Regions from separate parts of the Pyruvatibacter sp. genome, predicted to be linked through region 3. Evidence: predicted binding sites of a transcription regulator. Region 3 holds the regulator's gene; each other region holds the start of a gene.
The links. Region 3 encodes PhoB, which activates phosphate uptake and scavenging genes when phosphate is short. Its sites were predicted from a motif close to TGTCATNNANCTGTCAT; they were not measured.
Positions count from the first base shown of each region.

Region 1: a site for PhoB is predicted at 1,822-1,838, ahead of RIB87_RS00260 (RNA degradosome polyphosphate kinase). Genes of this name have one in related genera too.
Region 2: a site for PhoB is predicted at 1,742-1,758, ahead of RIB87_RS01745 (PhoX family protein). Genes of this name have one in related genera too.
Region 4: a site for PhoB is predicted at 2,160-2,176, ahead of RIB87_RS12190 (UDP-2,3-diacylglucosamine diphosphatase). Genes of this name have one in related genera too.

Region 1 covers NZ_JAVJSC010000001.1:51,005-55,216, reverse strand. Annotated here, with positions in the region: gene RIB87_RS00260 (RNA degradosome polyphosphate kinase) at 1-1,732, opposite strand, end outside; gene RIB87_RS00255 (P-loop NTPase family protein) at 1,885-2,562, opposite strand; gene RIB87_RS00250 (AI-2E family transporter) at 2,559-3,656, opposite strand; gene RIB87_RS00245 (CDP-alcohol phosphatidyltransferase family protein) at 3,653-4,212, opposite strand, start outside.
Region 2 covers NZ_JAVJSC010000002.1:161,183-165,394, forward strand. Annotated here, with positions in the region: gene RIB87_RS01730 (hypothetical protein) at 1-247, opposite strand, end outside; gene RIB87_RS01735 (enoyl-CoA hydratase/isomerase family protein) at 259-1,074, opposite strand; gene RIB87_RS01740 (gamma carbonic anhydrase family protein) at 1,130-1,663, opposite strand; gene RIB87_RS01745 (PhoX family protein) at 1,817-3,895, shown strand; gene RIB87_RS01750 (nuclear transport factor 2-like protein) at 3,939-4,212, shown strand, end outside.
Region 3 covers NZ_JAVJSC010000003.1:969,460-973,671, forward strand. Annotated here, with positions in the region: gene pstB (phosphate ABC transporter ATP-binding protein PstB) at 1-395, shown strand, start outside; gene phoU (phosphate signaling complex protein PhoU) at 453-1,187, shown strand; gene phoB (phosphate regulon transcriptional regulator PhoB) at 1,232-1,933, shown strand; gene RIB87_RS08070 (GcrA family cell cycle regulator) at 2,021-2,530, opposite strand; gene RIB87_RS08075 (ABC transporter permease) at 2,807-3,631, shown strand; gene RIB87_RS08080 (aspartate aminotransferase family protein) at 3,825-4,212, shown strand, end outside.
Region 4 covers NZ_JAVJSC010000008.1:81,150-85,361, forward strand. Annotated here, with positions in the region: gene RIB87_RS12185 (glycosyltransferase family 4 protein) at 1-988, opposite strand, end outside; gene RIB87_RS12190 (UDP-2,3-diacylglucosamine diphosphatase) at 985-2,016, opposite strand; gene RIB87_RS12195 (FMN-binding glutamate synthase family protein) at 2,279-3,844, opposite strand; gene RIB87_RS12200 (lytic transglycosylase domain-containing protein) at 3,978-4,212, opposite strand, start outside.

The sequences.
Region 1 (4,212 bases), on a different contig from region 3:
CAATTATCGACGCGTCCACCAGCGAGTTCATTTTTGCCCATACAGCGCCAGGGCGGCCAGCTTCAACATTGGCGATCTCGCCTTCGATGTCCTCGATCAGCCTGTCACGCAGAATAAGCGGCGACAGACATAATTTTTTGAGGCCGATGGGCTCGGCGTAGCCCGTGATGTAATTGAACGCCTGCGCCGCATCGCGTGCCAGCACGGGGTCTGACGTGAACAGCGACAGGTCGGTGTAAATCTTCGCGGTAATCGGGTGATAATTGCCGGTGCCAAAGTGGCAGTAGGTGCGCAGGTCACCACCCTCCCGCCGCACTACAAGTGACAGCTTCGCGTGGGTTTTGAACTCAATGAAGCCATACACAACCTGCACACCTGCGCGCTCAAGATCGCGGGCCAGCTTGATGTTGGCAGCTTCATCAAAACGCGCTTTCAGCTCCACGAGTGCGGTCACCGACTTACCGGCTTCGGCAGCTTCAATCAGGGCACGGACAATCGGGCTGTCCGCGGAGGTGCGATACAGCGTTTGCTTGATTGCCACCACGTCAGGGTCCGCTGCCGCCTGCCGCACAAACTGTACCACGACATCGAACGACTCGTAGGGGTGATGAACCAGAATGTCCTTCTGGCGGATCGCAGCGAAGCAATCACCGCCATGGTCGCGGATGCGCTCAGGGAAACGGGCGTTGTAAGGTTCAAACTTGAGGTCCGGCCGGTCATCTACAATGAGCTGCGACGTAGAGGCCAGCCCCACAAGTCCATCCACCAAAATGACGTCACGGGCACTCACTTCGAGCTCAGAGATGACCATCCGCCGCAGACTTTCGGGCATGTCGCTGGCAATTTTGAGGCGTACCACATTGCCCCGACGACGGCGCTTGAGTGCGCTTTCAAAGAGCCGCACCAGATCTTCGGCTTCTTCTTCGATTTCCAGGTCGCTGTCGCGGATAACACGGAATACGCCGGAGCCCATCACTTCATAGCCGGGAAACAGTCGGCCGGAAAAAAGCCCGATGATGTTTTCAAGGGTAATGAAGCGAATGCCTGCGCCTGCGCTATCGCCTGATCCGTCTGGCGTATCCGGCAGCCGCACAAAACGCGCTATCTTTGCCGGGATCGGCAGCAACGCTGAAAGCCTGCGACCATCTGCGTTGCGTTGCAGATCAAGCGCCATGGATATTCCAAGATTGGGGATGAAGGGAAAGGGGTGCGCGGGGTCAACGGCGAGCGGCGTCAGCACCGGGAAAACTTCCTCAAGGAAAAACGTTTCCAGCCAATCCCGCTCCGAGGGGCGCAGCGTTTTTTCATCCACCACTTCGATGCCGGTCGCGGCCAAATCCACCAGAAGCTGCTGCCAGCCTTCCTGCTGCGAGCGCATGAGAATGCCGGCTGCGGCGTTGACCTGCTCAAGCTGCTGGGCGGCTGTAAGCCCTTCCTGGCTCAGCGTATCCACACCTGCCTGCACCTGACCGTGCAGACCTGCCACGCGCACCATGTAGAACTCATCCAGGTTGGATGCTGAGATCGACAAAAAGCGCAGGCGCTCCAGCAGCGGATGGCTGGTGTTGCCACTTTCCTCCATCACACGCCCGTTAAAGGCCAACCATGACAATTCCCGATTTATGAACCGGTCCTTTGAGTCGGCGGCAATGCGTTGCTGTTCCGGCATGTCATCTTTCGGCTGGTCATCCGCCGGCTGGCTATGGATTTCGGTTGGCTGTGCGTCAGACATTTTTATGGGCCCTGTCAGTCAGAACTGTGTGCAGATAACGGCTGGAAAGTCTCGTTTTACTGAAGCTATCCCAGCCTTCGCATCAAGTCATGACGGATCAATGACATGGCGCACGCGTTCTGCGGAAAATGTGTGCGCAGTCTGATGCGCCATTAGGCCAGAACCTCGCGCAGAACACCAATATTCAGGCGTTTTGTGTGGCTGAGCGCATGCCTGTCGATGCGCTCAACGGCGTCGCGGGCGGCCGCGGCAGACCTGTCGATCCGCTTGATTATGTAATCGATCATATCGGCACCAACATGCACACCGCGCTCGTCAAACAGTTTGGCGATGAGCTGTATGAGCAGCGCATCATCGGGCTCCTCCAGAACCGCCTGTGGCGCTGCATTCAGGCGCGATGCAAGGTCAGCAAGCGGGAACCCCAAGGTATGGGTGGTGCGGGCGCTGGTCAGCAGCAGCGCCTTGGTGTTTTCGCGGGCGAAATTGAGCAGGTGAAAAAGAGCCGCGTGGTCGCGCGTGCGGTGGATATTCTCCAGCACCAGCGCGTCAGCCTGCAACAACGCCGGCACAGCAGCGCCCGTAAGGTCTGCGGCCTCACCAATCAGGGCATTGGCTCTGGTGCGCCACACATCGGCCAGATGCGATTTGCCGCTGCCCTGGGGGCCTGCAAGCACCAGCAGCGGCTGCGGCCACTCAGGCCATTTATCAATCCATGCCACAGCCATGGCATTTGACTGCGACACCAAAAAAGCCTCGCGACCGCGCGCGATGCGGTGCGTCAGAGGTAGCGGCATTTGCGGGCCGTCATTATTCGGTGTGTCGTTACTCACGGTTTGGGTCCGGGCTCGTCGGCCCCTTTTTGGCTGGAGGTGCCGCGGTACAGATTGCTTTTCATGTACTCACCGATGCCAAAACGGGCGAGCACGCCAATCATCGCAGCCAGTGGCAGGGCCAGCAGCACACCGACAAAGCCAAAGATCGCGCCGAATGCAAACAACGCAAAGATGACCCACACCGGATGCAGCCGCACCCGCGAACCCACCAGCCACGGTGTCAGCACATTACCTTCCAACGCCTGACCTGCCAGAAACACCGCGGCGACGGCACCGATCATGATGGGGTCCGGCCAGAACTGTATAAGCGCCAGTGTCACGGACACCACAAGCCCCACCGTCGCGCCGACAAACGGAATAAAACTGATAAGCCCCGCGACAAGTCCAACCACAAGGCCGAACTCAAGGCCCAGAAGGCTCAGGGCAGTTGCGTAAAACGTGCCCAGTACAAGACACACCGTCACCTGACCGCGCACGAAACCCGACAGCATGTCGTCTATTTCAGCGGCCAGCTTTCGCACGGTGGGTGCATGGTCGCGGGGCAGCCAGCCATCCACCCGTGTCATCATGCGGTCCCAGTCCAACAGCATGTAGAATGCAACGATAGGCGTTACGAAAACCAGCGACAGGAAACTGATGAAGGCAAGGCCGCCGCTCAGTGCTCCCTGAATGACGCGGCCGGCCCATCCGGCTGCGGCCTTGGCAATGTCGGTGAGAGCAGCGCGGGAATCCGCGTCAACGCCTGAAATGAATTGCCCGATCCGGCCTTCAAGAAACTGTGCGAACAGCAAACGTATCTGCTCTGCATAGCCCGGCGCACGCTCGATAAAACGCAAGATCTGTTCCTGCAACACCGGCAGCAGCAGCACCAGGGCCAGCAAGAACACCAACAGACCGACAATGGTGATGACACTGGTGGCAGCAAAGCGGCTCAGGCCCCAGCTTTCGAGTCTGTCGGCTATGGGGTCCAGAAAATAGGCAACGGCCATGCCCGCCACGAAGGGAAGCATGATACCGCTCAGCGTGAACAGAATGACGCCAAAGATGAGCGCCACCACAAACCAGATAAGTGCCTGGCGACCCAGGGTCATGACTGCGTTTCCTTGTGCTCCGGGTGCTTGATCTCGGGTCGTTTGAGTTCAGGCCGGGGCTGCGGCACTGAACCCGGCGTGTCCTTGTCATGGCTCTCCTCGGTTTCCCAGGCACTTACTTCGCGTACCCAGTCCACCAGATAGCTGGCCCCCGACAAAACGGTGGTCATACCTGTGAGATAAGCGGCCATGACAAGTGCCGCGCCCAGCGCGATCTGGAAGTCGAATCCGAGCACAGCCAGCACAAAAGCGGCATATCCGATTTGCACGGTGGTGTTGACCTTGCTGATCATCAGGGGCCGCATGGTGACCGCAAAGCCGATGAGCCAGGACATCAGCACCGCGCCGACAATCAGAATGTCGCGGCTGACAACGACAATCACCAGCCAGTTGGGGATGACCTCCTGCATACCCAGCGACACGAAAATTGACACCAGCAGGGCTTTGTCGGCGACCGGGTCCAGATAGGTGCCAAGTGTTGTCACATAGCCAAAACGCTTGGCAATGAAACCATCCACACCATCCGAAATGCCTGCAGCGACAAACACCCAGAAGG
Region 2 (4,212 bases), on a different contig from region 3:
CGCCCACACGCTGGCCGTTGAGTGTATAAACGCGGCCTGACTTGTCGGTGTACTGACCAATAATCCGCCCGTTATCTTCAGCCAGGTTCGCAACCACGCCTTCGCTCATGGCAAACCCGGCATACCGGCCCGCGACACCCTCAGCACTTTGTGCGGAAGCAAACTCAACGTGCAACAAAACCATAGCCGCCAGCAGCAGCACGCCTGGCGTTCTTTTGAATATCAACCCGATGCGGTCAAATGCCAAAATGATGTTTCCTAGCGGCCTTTGAAGTCCGGCTTGCGCTTTTCCAGAAACGCCATCATGCCTTCTTTCATATCCTGCGAACGCATCAGCGGCAGAAGCTGCAAATAGACATGATGAACATGGTCGGGGAAGGTTTCGTTGAGCCCCATCCGCATCATCCGTTTTGAGGCCTGCACGGCCAGCGGTGCGTTCTCGGCAATCTCTTTTGCGAGCGCGCGGGCATGGCTCATCAGTTCCGCCGCAGGGACCACGCGGGAGGCAAGCCCCCACTCGACGCTCTCTTCCGCCGACAGGGTGCGTCCGGTAAAAATCAGTTCGGAGGCCTTTTCCCAGCCGATCATGCGCGGCAAAAACCAGGTGCCGCCGGACTCAGGCACAACGCCGCGCCTGGTAAATGCTGCGGCCAGCTTTGCAGTGTCCGCCATCAGCCGAATGTCGCAGCCCAGCGCTGTATCCATGCCATAGCCTGCCGCGCCGCCATTGACAGCACAGATGGTGGGGGTGTCCATCGCCTGCATGACGGTAGGCGGCGTGTTGCGCAGATCAAGCGTTGCACTGAAAGTGCCCCCACTTATGCCGCTGCTGGACTTTGCTTCTTCAAGGTTGAGCCCGGCACAAAAAGCCCGCCCGCTGCCGGTCAGAATGACACAACGCACTCCGGTGTCCTCCTCTGCGGTCACCAGCAATTCAGTCAACTGCCGCAGCATCGGTCCCGAGATGGTGTTCATGCGCTCAGGCGCGTTCAGGGTGATGGTGGCAATGCACTCATCAACCTCATACAGAACCTCATTCGGTTCAGCGCTGTTCAGATCATGGGCTTCACTCATTTAGCCCTCCCCAATGTAGTCAACTAGCGGTTTTAAGCACTCTAGGCACTAATGCTCAGTCCGCCAACTTTTGCATGGAAACAGCAAATTTGCGCCAGTTTTCAACGTAGTGATGGGCGGAAAACTTGAGCGCGGCGCTGTCTTGCGGCGTCAGCTCGCGCACCACCTTTGCGGGGGCTCCAACAGCCAGAACACCGTCAGGTATTTCCTTGCCTTCGGTCACCAGCGCATGGGCCCCGATGATCGATCCTTTGCCTATCTTTGCGCCGTTGAGCACCGTTGATCCAATCCCGATGAGCGAGCCGTCACCAATAGTGCAGCCATGCAGCATAACCATATGACCAACAGTGACATCCGCGCCGATGGTCAGAGGCATTCCGGGGTCTGAGTGCAGCACCGAGCCATCCTGAATGTTGCTGCGTGTACCGATGCGCATCTGGTCGTTATCGCCGCGCACGGTGGCGTTGAACCAAACGCTGGCATCTTCTTCCAGCAGCACATTACCAATGACGGCAGCGTTGGGGGCCACCCAGTAACGCCCCTGCGCCGGCAGTACCGGCTCCACTCCGTCCAAGCCATAAATGGCCATGCGATATCCCCTGTCTTTGTGCAGTTAAAAATTGTCGAGTCGCCTGCCATTTTGGCACGATGGGCGGCTTCCGTCGCACGTCATTTACACGTCATCGGTTCGGCATAGGTTACGCGGCAGATCATCGCGACCAAACTCAGGAGACTGCCCGTCATGTCCGGCCGTTCAAATACCGATGTCAATTGCGGCGTCATGCTGGAAGACGATGAGAATGTCCGGTCCAGCCCCGTGGGAGCACCCACCTTTGGAGAGGTCGCCGCTGCACGTATGGGACGTCGCGGCTTCCTGAAAGGTGCAATGGGCACTACGGCATATGCAGCACTTGCCATTGCTCCGGCATCCCTGCTGGCCGCCTGCGGGCAGGATGCAGGCGACGAAACCACAGCCGCAGTAGAGCCCGCGCGCTCGCCTGGCTCCCTGCCCTCGTTCACCGAGATCAGCCATGGTGTCTCAACCGACCATGTGGTCGCGCCGGGTTATCAGGCCGACATATTGATCCGCTGGGGTGACCCGGTGGTTGCAGATGCGCCGGCTTTTGTGCCCGGCAGCACCGATGCGGACGCGCAGGAAAAGCAGTTCGGCTACAACAATGATTATGTGGGCTTTATACCGCTGAATGACGACGGTTCGCGCGGCGTGCTGTGTGTCAATCACGAATTCACATCGCGCGACGTGATGTTCCCGTATGACCTGCGGTTCAACAGCCCCGCCGAACTCGCCGAGATGGAAATGGCGGCCCATGGCGGATCCATTGTCGAGATCGCGCGTGATGCGGACGGCATCTGGACCGTTGTGTCGGACAGTAACCTCAACCGCCGCATTTCAACGCGCTCAACAGTGATGAACATCTCCGGCCCCGCCGCCGGCCACGTCCGGATGCAGACAAACGCTGATCCGACCGGCACCAGCGTCATCGGCACAGTCAATAACTGCGCGGGCGGCATCACGCCCTATGGCAGCTACCTGATGGCGGAAGAGAATTTCCATTTCTATTTTCGCGGCAAGCTGCACGACACCGATCGCCAATGGGAAACCGATAGCGAGCTTGCAGCCCTGTGCATGGCAGGTGAGGCAACCCACCCGGAGGCCCGCAACTTCTGCCGCTACGGCGTGGCCATGGGCCGTGGCTACGATTGGGGTCGCCACTTCGAGCGTTTCGATATCAACAAAGAGCCGAACGAGGCAAACCGCTTTGGCTGGGTGGTCGAAGTGGACCCGCTGGACCCCGCCTCAACGCCGGTAAAGCGCACGGCTCTGGGTCGCTTCAAGCATGAAGGTGCTGAAAGCATCATCAACAAGGATGGTCGTCTTGTCATCTATATGGGCGACGACCAGCGGTTTGATTATCTTTATCGTTTCGTCAGCAAAAATACGGTGAATACGGACGACCGTGCCGCCAATTTTGGCCTTCTCGATGAGGGCACGCTGAGTGTTGCCAGGTTCAGCGACGACGGATCGCTGACATGGATGCCGCTCATTCACGGGCAAGGTCCGCTGACCGCTGAAAACGGGTTTGACAGCCAGGCCGACGTGATGATCGAAACCCGCCGTGCAGCAGACCTTCTGGAAGCCACACCGCTTGACCGGCCCGAAGACGTGGAACCAAACCCCAAAACCAACAAAGTCTATGTGGCGTTGACCAACAATTCCCGCCGCACGCCGGGTCAGACGGACGCCATGCAGGACCGTGGTCCCAATTTCTGGGGCCTGATCGTCGAGCTGTCGCCGCCCGATGACGACCACGCAGCTGATACATTTAGGTGGGACATCCTGGTCAAGGCCGGCGATCCGTCGGTGCCGCAGATTGGTGCCAAGTTCTCACCCTCGACAAGCGCCAATGGCTGGTTTGCCTGCCCCGACAATCTGGCAATTGATCCGTCAGGCCGCTTGTGGGTGACCACTGACCAAGGTTCTGGCTGGAGCCAAACGTCGGGTACCGCCGATGGTGTTTGGGCACTTGGCACACATGGCGACCAAAGGGGTACCAGTGCCATGTTCTACCGTGTGCCTGCTGGTGCAGAAATGTGCGGCCCATGTTTTACGCCAGACGGCGAAACCCTGTTTGTGGCGGTGCAGCACCCCGGAACAGACGGTGCTCTGGCTTTTGAGCCGCACGGCCGTGCCTCGACCTTTGAAGACCCGATGACCCGCTGGCCGGATTTTGATGATGCAACGCCGCCGCGTCCGTCTGTCGTTGCAATCCGCAGGCAAGGTGGCGGGCCTATCGGTTGATGGGTTACTCTCCCGCGCACAGCAAACAGGGACGGACCATCACATGATCGAAAAATGCATTGCCGACTGGCACGATTACATCATTCACAAGAAGCCGGGTGGTCTTGAAAATCTGATCGCGGAAGATTGCGTGTTCATTTCACCGGTAGTGTTCACGCCACAGCACGGCAAGGATCTGACCCTGGCCTATCTGCGGGCGGCAGGCGGTACGCTTGGCGGCGAGGGCAAATCTGCGGATGGCAAGCCCGCCGACAATGCCGGCAAGTTCAAATACACCAAGGAAGTGATGGCCGGACATCACGCCGTGCTTGAGTTTG
Region 3 (4,212 bases):
ACGAGATTGTTGAGGTGTCGCTCAAGCGCGCCGGGTTGTGGAACGAGGTAAAGGACCGCTTGCAGGAGCCTGGCACCGGGCTATCGGGTGGTCAGCAGCAGCGTCTGTGCATTGCACGCGCCATTGCAGTGTCTCCGGAAGTGATCCTGATGGATGAGCCCTGCTCGGCGCTGGACCCGATTGCGACGGCCCGCATTGAAGAGCTTATTGACGAGCTCAAGGAAAACTACACGATCGTCATCGTCACTCACTCAATGCAGCAGGCCGCCCGTGTATCTCAGCGCACGGCATTCTTCCATCTTGGGATTCTGGTAGAAGAAGGCGGCACGGAGCAGATATTCACCAACCCGAACGATGAGCGCACGCAGGATTATATAACCGGCCGCTTTGGCTAAATCGCACATGGCTGCTGCACTGCTTGTGAGCGCGCAGCCGAACGGGGAGTAACCCACGTGCAGGAACACATTGTTACGTCCTTTGAAGAGGCGCTTGACCGTATAACCGAGTGCCTTGCGCGTATGGGCGGGCTTGCGGAAAGGAGCCTTGCAGATTCAATCGAGGCGATCACCCGCCGCGATCTGACGCTTGCAGACCAGACCATTGCCGCTGACAAGCAGATTGACGCGCTGGAAGTGGATATCGAGGCCCAGGCCCTGCGGTTGATCGCGCTGCGGCAGCCAATGGCGATTGACCTGCGCGAGACGATATCGGCTATCAAGATTTCATCCGACCTTGAGCGCATCGGCGACCTTTCCAAGAACATTGCCAAGCGTGTGCAGGCCGTGGATCAGGTGCGCCCCAGCCGCGCCATGCAGGGTCTTGAGCGCATGGGCCGGCAGGTGCTGAACCAGCTCAAGGAAGTGCTGGATGCCTATGCCCACCGCGATGACGAAAAGGCACAGGCAGTATGGCGCCGCGACGAAGAAATTGACGAGATGTACAACTCGCTGTTCCGCGAACTGCTGACCTATATGATGGAAGACCCGCGTACCATCAGCCTGTGTACACATTTGTTGTTCGTGGCAAAGAACCTTGAGCGCATTGGCGATCACAGCACCAACATTGCCGAGACAATCCAGTTTCTGGTTACCGGCAAGGTGGTGGGCGAAAGCCGCCCCAAGGGCGACACAACGAGCTTCACGCATCTTGAATATTCCTCACCCAACGGCACGGACAAGACGACGTGAGCATCACGGTTGAAACACCGGTCACAGCAAACGGGGCCAGGCCAATGAAAACAAAACCCCTTGTTTTGATTGTTGAAGACGAGGCGGCGCTGACCACGCTGCTGCAATACAACCTCGAAAAAGAAGGCTATCGCGTCATCGAAACCGCTGACGGCGACGAGGCCGCGATGATTGTGGACGAACAACAGCCAGACCTGGTTCTGCTCGACTGGATGCTTCCGCAGGTGTCAGGCATTGAATTGTGCCGCCGCTTCAGGGGCCGCAGCGAAACCAGAAACATTCCCATCATAATGCTCACAGCGCGGGGCGAAGAGGCTGATCGCGTGCGCGGTCTTGATACGGGGGCGGATGACTACATAACCAAGCCGTTTTCGATGACGGAACTGCTGGCCCGCGTGCGCGCAGTCCTGCGCCGCATCCGCCCGGCTCTTGCGGATGACGTTGTGACGTTTGGCGAGGTGGCTGTTGACCGGGCTACCCACCGGGTGCGGCGGCGTGATCGTGAAATCCATCTTGGTCCCACCGAGTTTCGCCTGCTCGACCACCTGATCCAGCATCCCGGTCGGGTGTTCAGCCGTGAGCAGTTGCTGGATGCGGTCTGGGGCTCGGACGTGTATGTGGAAGCGCGCACGGTGGATGTGCATATTGGCCGTTTGCGCAAGGCGCTCAATAATCCCGGCGAGCAGGATCCTATCCGCACGGTGCGGTCAGCGGGCTATGCGCTGGACGAACATTTCCGCAATTAGCATCCGGCGGCATCAACGGCGATCACTCACAAAAAAGGGCAGCCTGTTTCCGGGCTGCCCTTTTTCGTTTGGTGTTGTACGAGGTGTTTAGCCACTCATCCGATTTGGGAACTGACGCTGAGGCTGCCGGTCGCGACGCTCGCGGCGTGATGGAAGCGGCTGATAGGCCTTTTTGGCGTGAGCCGCACAATAAGGCATTCCGGGGGCTGAGCGCTGACCGCAGAAGTGAAAGTTTTCATCGCCCGGGTCGCCATTTGGCCACTTGCAGGTCTGCTCGTTGAGCTCCAGCAGGTTCGCCTGTGCGTCCGGGTCGCTGATGACTTCCAGTTCTTCGGGCTCGGGTGCGGGCGCTGCGGCCTGTTTTGTGGCCTGTTCGCGGCGCGGTGCTGTGCTCTGGGCACGCGGTGCACGTGGGGTGGAGGGTCTGCGACGCGTCACGCGGGTGGGCGCGCCGCGTCCTGAAAGACCCAGACGGTGAACCTTGCCGATAACAGCATTGCGGGTGACACCGCCAAGCCGACCGGCAATCTGGCTGGCGCTCAGGCCGTCAAGCCACATCTGCTTAAGCTGTTCCACGCGCTCATCTGTCCATGACATGGCCGTCTGTCTCCCCCAATCCGGATATTGCAGCCCCCAACGTGGAAACCACTACATCTCGTGTTAACCTTGTGGAAACCTACTATATGGCCCGACTCAACGGCAAGGGATCTTGTGGTCTGTTAACGGGTTATCCACAATATATTGATTCTTTTGCTTTGCCCGCGTTTCGCTTGTGGATAAAGCCCTTGCGCCGATGCGGCGCGCGGCCTACCTCCTCACCTTGTCGGTTACGTCTCTTGCGGGCCGAAAAGCAGGCCCAGGGGGCAGGGACACATGACAGACACACAGTTTGAGACAGCGGTCACATCCGAACCAGGCGTCCGGCGCTTTGGCGCGGTGAACTGGCTTGGCCTGTGGACCCTGTATCTCAAGGAAGTCCGCCGTTTCATGAAGGTGTTCACGCAGACCGTGGCGGGTCCGGTTGTGACGGCCTTGTTGTTCTTTGCGGTATTTGCGGTTGCCATGGGCCGCGCTGATACGGTTGTGGCGGGGGTGCCCTATCTGGCCTTTCTGGGGCCGGGCCTCATCATGATGACGGTCATTCAAAACGCCTTTGCCAATACATCTTCCTCGCTACTGGTCTCTAAAGTGCAGGGCAATGTGGTGGATTTTTTGATGCCGCCCCTGTCACCGGGCGAACTCAATGCAGCCTTTGCCCTTGGTGGTATGACGCGCGGCGTGGTTGTGGCGGTGGCGTCTGCCATCGTCATTTCGTTTTTTGCACCGATGGCCATCGTGCATTTGTGGGCGATTGTTTTCTTTGTGCTGGCGGCCTCGCTGGCGCTGGCGCTGATGGGCGTTCTGGCAGGGGTCTGGGCTGAAAAGTTTGACCACATGCAGGCGGTTACCAACTTTGTCATCACGCCGCTCGCGTTCCTGTCAGGCACGTTTTATTCGGTTGAGCGCCTGCCGGAGATTGCCCGCGTGGTGAGCAGCTACAACCCGTTTTTTTATATGATCGACGGCTTTCGCTACGGCTTCACCGGCCATGCAGACGGCTCGATCCTCACAGGTGTGATCGTTTTGACCGTACTGAACATCATCCTGTGGGGCATCTGCCACTGGGTGTTCAAGAAGGGCTTCCGCCTCAAGGCGTAGTGGCGATCGTGCAGGCTCGTCGCATATTGACATCGCGTTATGTACGCGATTGAATCCGCAGCTATTTTCAGGGCAAGCCGCCATCCGCTGGCGGCATTTTTTGTTTTCAGCCCTGTAAAGCGTTATCTGACACTTCGCACCATCGGCCCCCAATACCCGGCGGGGCCGTATTTGTTTTTTGGAGCACGACCCCGTGGCCACACCCGTCGCCAGCAGCCCGTCTGCCAGCAGTTCACCCATCACCCCGGTGCTGCCGACCTATGCCCGCGCCGATATTTCGTTTGAGCGTGGCGAAGGGGCATGGCTGATAACGCCCACCGGCGAGCGGTATCTGGATTTTGGTGCCGGGGTGGCGGTCAACGCTCTGGGCCATGCTCACCCCAAACTCATTGCCGCACTCACCGAGCAGGCCCACAAAGTGTGGCATGTCTCCAACCTGTATGAAGTTGAGGGGCAAAAGGCGCTCGCCCAAAAGCTCATTGACCTCACCTTTGCCGACACGGTGTTCTTCGCCAATTCAGGTGCAGAAGCGCTGGAAGCCTCCATCAAGATGGCGCGCAAGTATCATGCAGCGTCCGGCC
Region 4 (4,212 bases), on a different contig from region 3:
CACATTGCGGTGAAATGGTAACGGCCGTGCGTGCCGCGCTGGCCAGGTCATCCCGCAAGCAGCCAACAGGCGCATCGCCGATGACATCCTTTGGCCCCTGAACGGGGTAGGCGGCTACCGGTGTGCCGGATGCCAGTGCTTCCAGCGTCACAAGGCCGAATGTGTCGGTTTTGCTGGGAAACACGAAACAGTCGCTGGCGGCATAGTGCTCGGCCAGCTCCTCGCCGAACCGGGGGCCGACAAAATGCGCCTGGGTATATTTCCGGCGCAACGCATCAAGCTGCGGGCCGCTGCCCACCACGAGTTTTGAGCCGGGCAGGTCGAGTTCCAAAAACGCCTCGATATTTTTTTCAACCGCGACGCGCCCGACATAGAGCCAGATCGGGCGCGGCAGGCCAAGAAAATCAGCCGACCTCAGGTCAGGGCGCGGGCGGAACAATTCAGTATCAACACCCCGTGACCAAAGCGCTGTGGAGGGAAAATGCCGCGCCTTCATTTCGTCCTGCAACGAACGTGTGGCCACCATCATGGTTGTGGCCGGCCCATGGAACCAGCGCAGGAAATGGTAGCCGAACGACACCGGTATGCCGAAGCGGGCCTTGATGTATTCGGGAAAGCGGGTGTGGAACGATGTTGAAAACGGCAGGCCGTTGCGCACGCAATAGTTTCGCGCCACAAGCCCCAGCGGCCCTTCGGTGGCAATATGAATGGCACTGGGGGCAAATTCTTTCACCGTTCTGCGCATCCATGTCAGTGGCCAAAGAGACAGCCTGATCTCCGGATAGGTTGGCGCGGGAACCGTTTTGAAGTCTTGCGGTGTGACATAGCGGACTGTGTGGCCCATGTTGCACAGTTCGCCGCCAAGCTGTTGCAGAGAACGCACCACACCGTTCACCTGCGGATCCCAGGCGTCGGTTATAATGAGAACACGCTGCGGCGCCCCGCAGGCGGAACTTGCACCATGCTCGATGGTCTGGAGGAAAGTCATGCGGCGGTGCTTGCCGCTTCGGTGTCGGCTGTTTTGGTAACAGGCGCTGCGTCAGCGCATGACGGGCGCGCTTGCAGTGCGGCGCGTTCGGCCTCCACGTCCGCTGCAAACCGTGTCCAGTGAAGAACAGTGAAGTTCCCTGCATCGTCCTCGGCCAGCGCCGTGCAGCTTTCCACCCAGTCGCCGTCATTCATGTAAATGACGCCATCCATCTCGCGTATCTCCGCATGGTGGATGTGGCCGCACACCACACCGTCAACGCCGCGGTCGCGGGCTTCGCGGGCAACGGCGTCTTCATATTTCGAAATGTATTCGACGGCGTTTTTCACCTTGTGTTTGAGGTATCCCGACAGCGACCAGTAAGACAGGCCAAGGGCACGGCGGATACTGTGCAGGGCACTGGAGCAGGCAAGCGCGAAGTTGTAGGCACGGTCACCTGCATGGGCCAGCCATTTGGCATAGCGTACGACGCCGTCAAACTGATCACCGTGCAGCACCAGATATGACTTGCCGTCGGCGGCGCGGTGAATGTCTTCATTGATGACTTCCACTCCGGCCAGTGTCACGCCGACATAGTCACGCAGCGCTTCATCATGATTGCCGGGCACATAGATGACGCGGGTGCCCTTGCGGGCCTTGCGCAATATTTCCTGAATGACGTGATTGTGGGCATCGTTCCAGTACCACGCGCGCCTGATGCGCCACCCGTCAATGATGTCGCCCACCAGATAGAGCGTCTGCGCCTCATTGTGGCGCAAAAAATCAGCCAGCAACTCAGCCTTGCAGCCCGGCGTGCCCAGATGGGTGTCGGAGATAAACAAAGTGCGGTGGCGGGTTGGTTTGCGGACAATCAGGTGGCCGCGTTTGACACGCTTGCGGCCTTTGCGGCCCATGCTGAACAGCGCCAGACGCTTGCGGAATGACCGGGGCTTTGGCCCGCCGGCATCCGGAAGGCTGTCGTCGCCCGTATCCGCATCGCGGGCGTAGCGCGCCACTTTCTGCATCAGGGTTGCGTGGGCCATAGACATGGTTGCTGCCGCGTGTCCTTTGACGGGAAGGCGCGGGCGTAACCGCACGCGCTTTGGCCTGTTCATCTGCAAACGGCGTTGCTTGGCCGGGGAGGCGAATCAAATACGTCGGCAGCGACTTGCGCGGACTATTGCGATGCAGCTTGAAAGATCTGTGACGACTCGATGAACCATTTGTATGCGGACGTTAAATCCGCAAGGGATGGCGCACGGGGTGCACAAGGTGCCTGTGACCGAGTGGTATGTCTGCGCTGACGGGACGTTATTGCGCGGCGACGCTGCCGTCGGTGATGGTATCCGTCCGGTCGCGGGCGGGTGCGAAGCTGCCGCCGGGAGGGTACATTTCATGCAGGCCGATTGTGCGGCTGTTGGCCCCCATGATGCGACAGTGATGGCGCTTGAGCATACGCGGATCATCCACTCCACATGAGTGGGCAACCGTACCCACTTCCTTGTGCATTGTGGTGGCGTAGCGATAGACACGCTCGGCTTTGTCGGTGGCCACGAGGCCGCGCTGCAGGTGCTTCTTGTGGGTAGCCACGCCTGACGGGCACTCGTTTGTGTTGCACTGGAGTGCCTGAATGCAGCCCAGAGCAAACATGAAGCCGCGCGCGGATGTTATGAAGTCCGCTCCGGCGCACAATGCCCAGGCGACGCCAGAGGGAGTGGTGAGCTTGCCCGATGATATGACCTTGATGCGGTCGCGCAGACCATGCACCAGCAAGGCGTCCACCAGCGTCGGCAGGCTTTCCTGTATTTGCAGCCCCATATAGTCGATCAATGGTTGTGGCGCAGCACCGGTGCCGCCGTCAGCGCTATCCAGGGTGATGAAATCCGGCGCACTTTCAATGCCGCGCCGGTTGATTTCCTCGCACAGCCCGGACAGCCAGCCATAAGCCCCCAGCACCAGTTTGATACCGGTCGGTTTGCCGGTGATGCTGCGCACACGCTCGATGAAGTCAAGCAACTCGCCGACCGAGTTTACCTCCGGATGACGGTTGGGGCTGATGGAATCCTGACCCTGCTTGATGCCGCGAATCTCTGCGATTTCGCGCGAGACCTTTTCGGCAGGCAGAATGCCGCCCTTGCCTGGCTTGGCACCCTGGCTGAGCTTGATCTCGAACATCCGCACTTTTTCATGCGATGCGACGTCGCGGAGTTTTTCTTCCGACAATCCACCTTGCTCGTTGCGCACACCATATTTTGCAGTGCCGATCTGAAAAACAATGTCGCAGCCGCCTTCAAGGTGAAACGGCGACAAGCCGCCTTCGCCGGTGTTCATCCAGATTCCGGCCCGCGCAGCCCCGCGCGACAGCGCTTGTACAGCGGGTTTTGAAATGGCGCCGTAGCTCATGCCGGATACATGAAAATATTTGTCCGTGGTGTAGGGCGTGCGGCAGTAGGGCCCCACGGTAACGCCTGCGGGTGCCTCGCTGTCCTCGCCAAGCTGGGGGAACGGGCAGTTCACGAAAATCTTGGTGCCCACATGGCTGAGGTCGCGGGTGGAGCCAAAGGGCACTGTTGTGTCCACGCCCTTGGCGGCGCGATAGACCCATGCCCGCTGGGCCCGGTTGAACGGCAATTCCGAGCGGTCGTCTGCAAAGAAGTACTGGCGGAAATATTTGCCAAGATCTTCAGCGACATAGCGCAGTCGGCCGATCACCGGGTAGTTGCGGCGGATGGCGTGGGTGGTCTGCGTGCGATCAATGACATAGAGCACCAGCACCGTCAAAAAACCCGCGCCGATGGCAAACACAAACAGGGCGGACAGAATGTCCACCACATCTGTAACGGATGAAACCTGCATGGCAGCGATGATGTCGTTCATTCGTGATGTCCCCGGTGACGGTCATGAGTGCCACTGACCCTGGCGGCGCTGATGGCACGATACACAAGTGATACTAGGGTACTGGATGGCTCACGCGATAACACGATGATGCCATGTCTTTGTGAACGCCGTTTCAGCGTGCTGCAATTTGCCGTGACGTTTCAGACGCGGGACTGATTGCATTGCGCTTTGGCTTAGGCGTTTCCGGCATATCAAGACCGCGGCGCAGACCGGGAACCAACGTGGGTCGTAGCCCAAGATCAGCCACCGGCGTTATCGATGCGGTTGTGATCGGGTCGCCTTCTTCTTCGGCGGCTGATGGAAGAGGCGCGCGAACCGTACCAAGGCTCGCAAGCACCTTGCGCTCG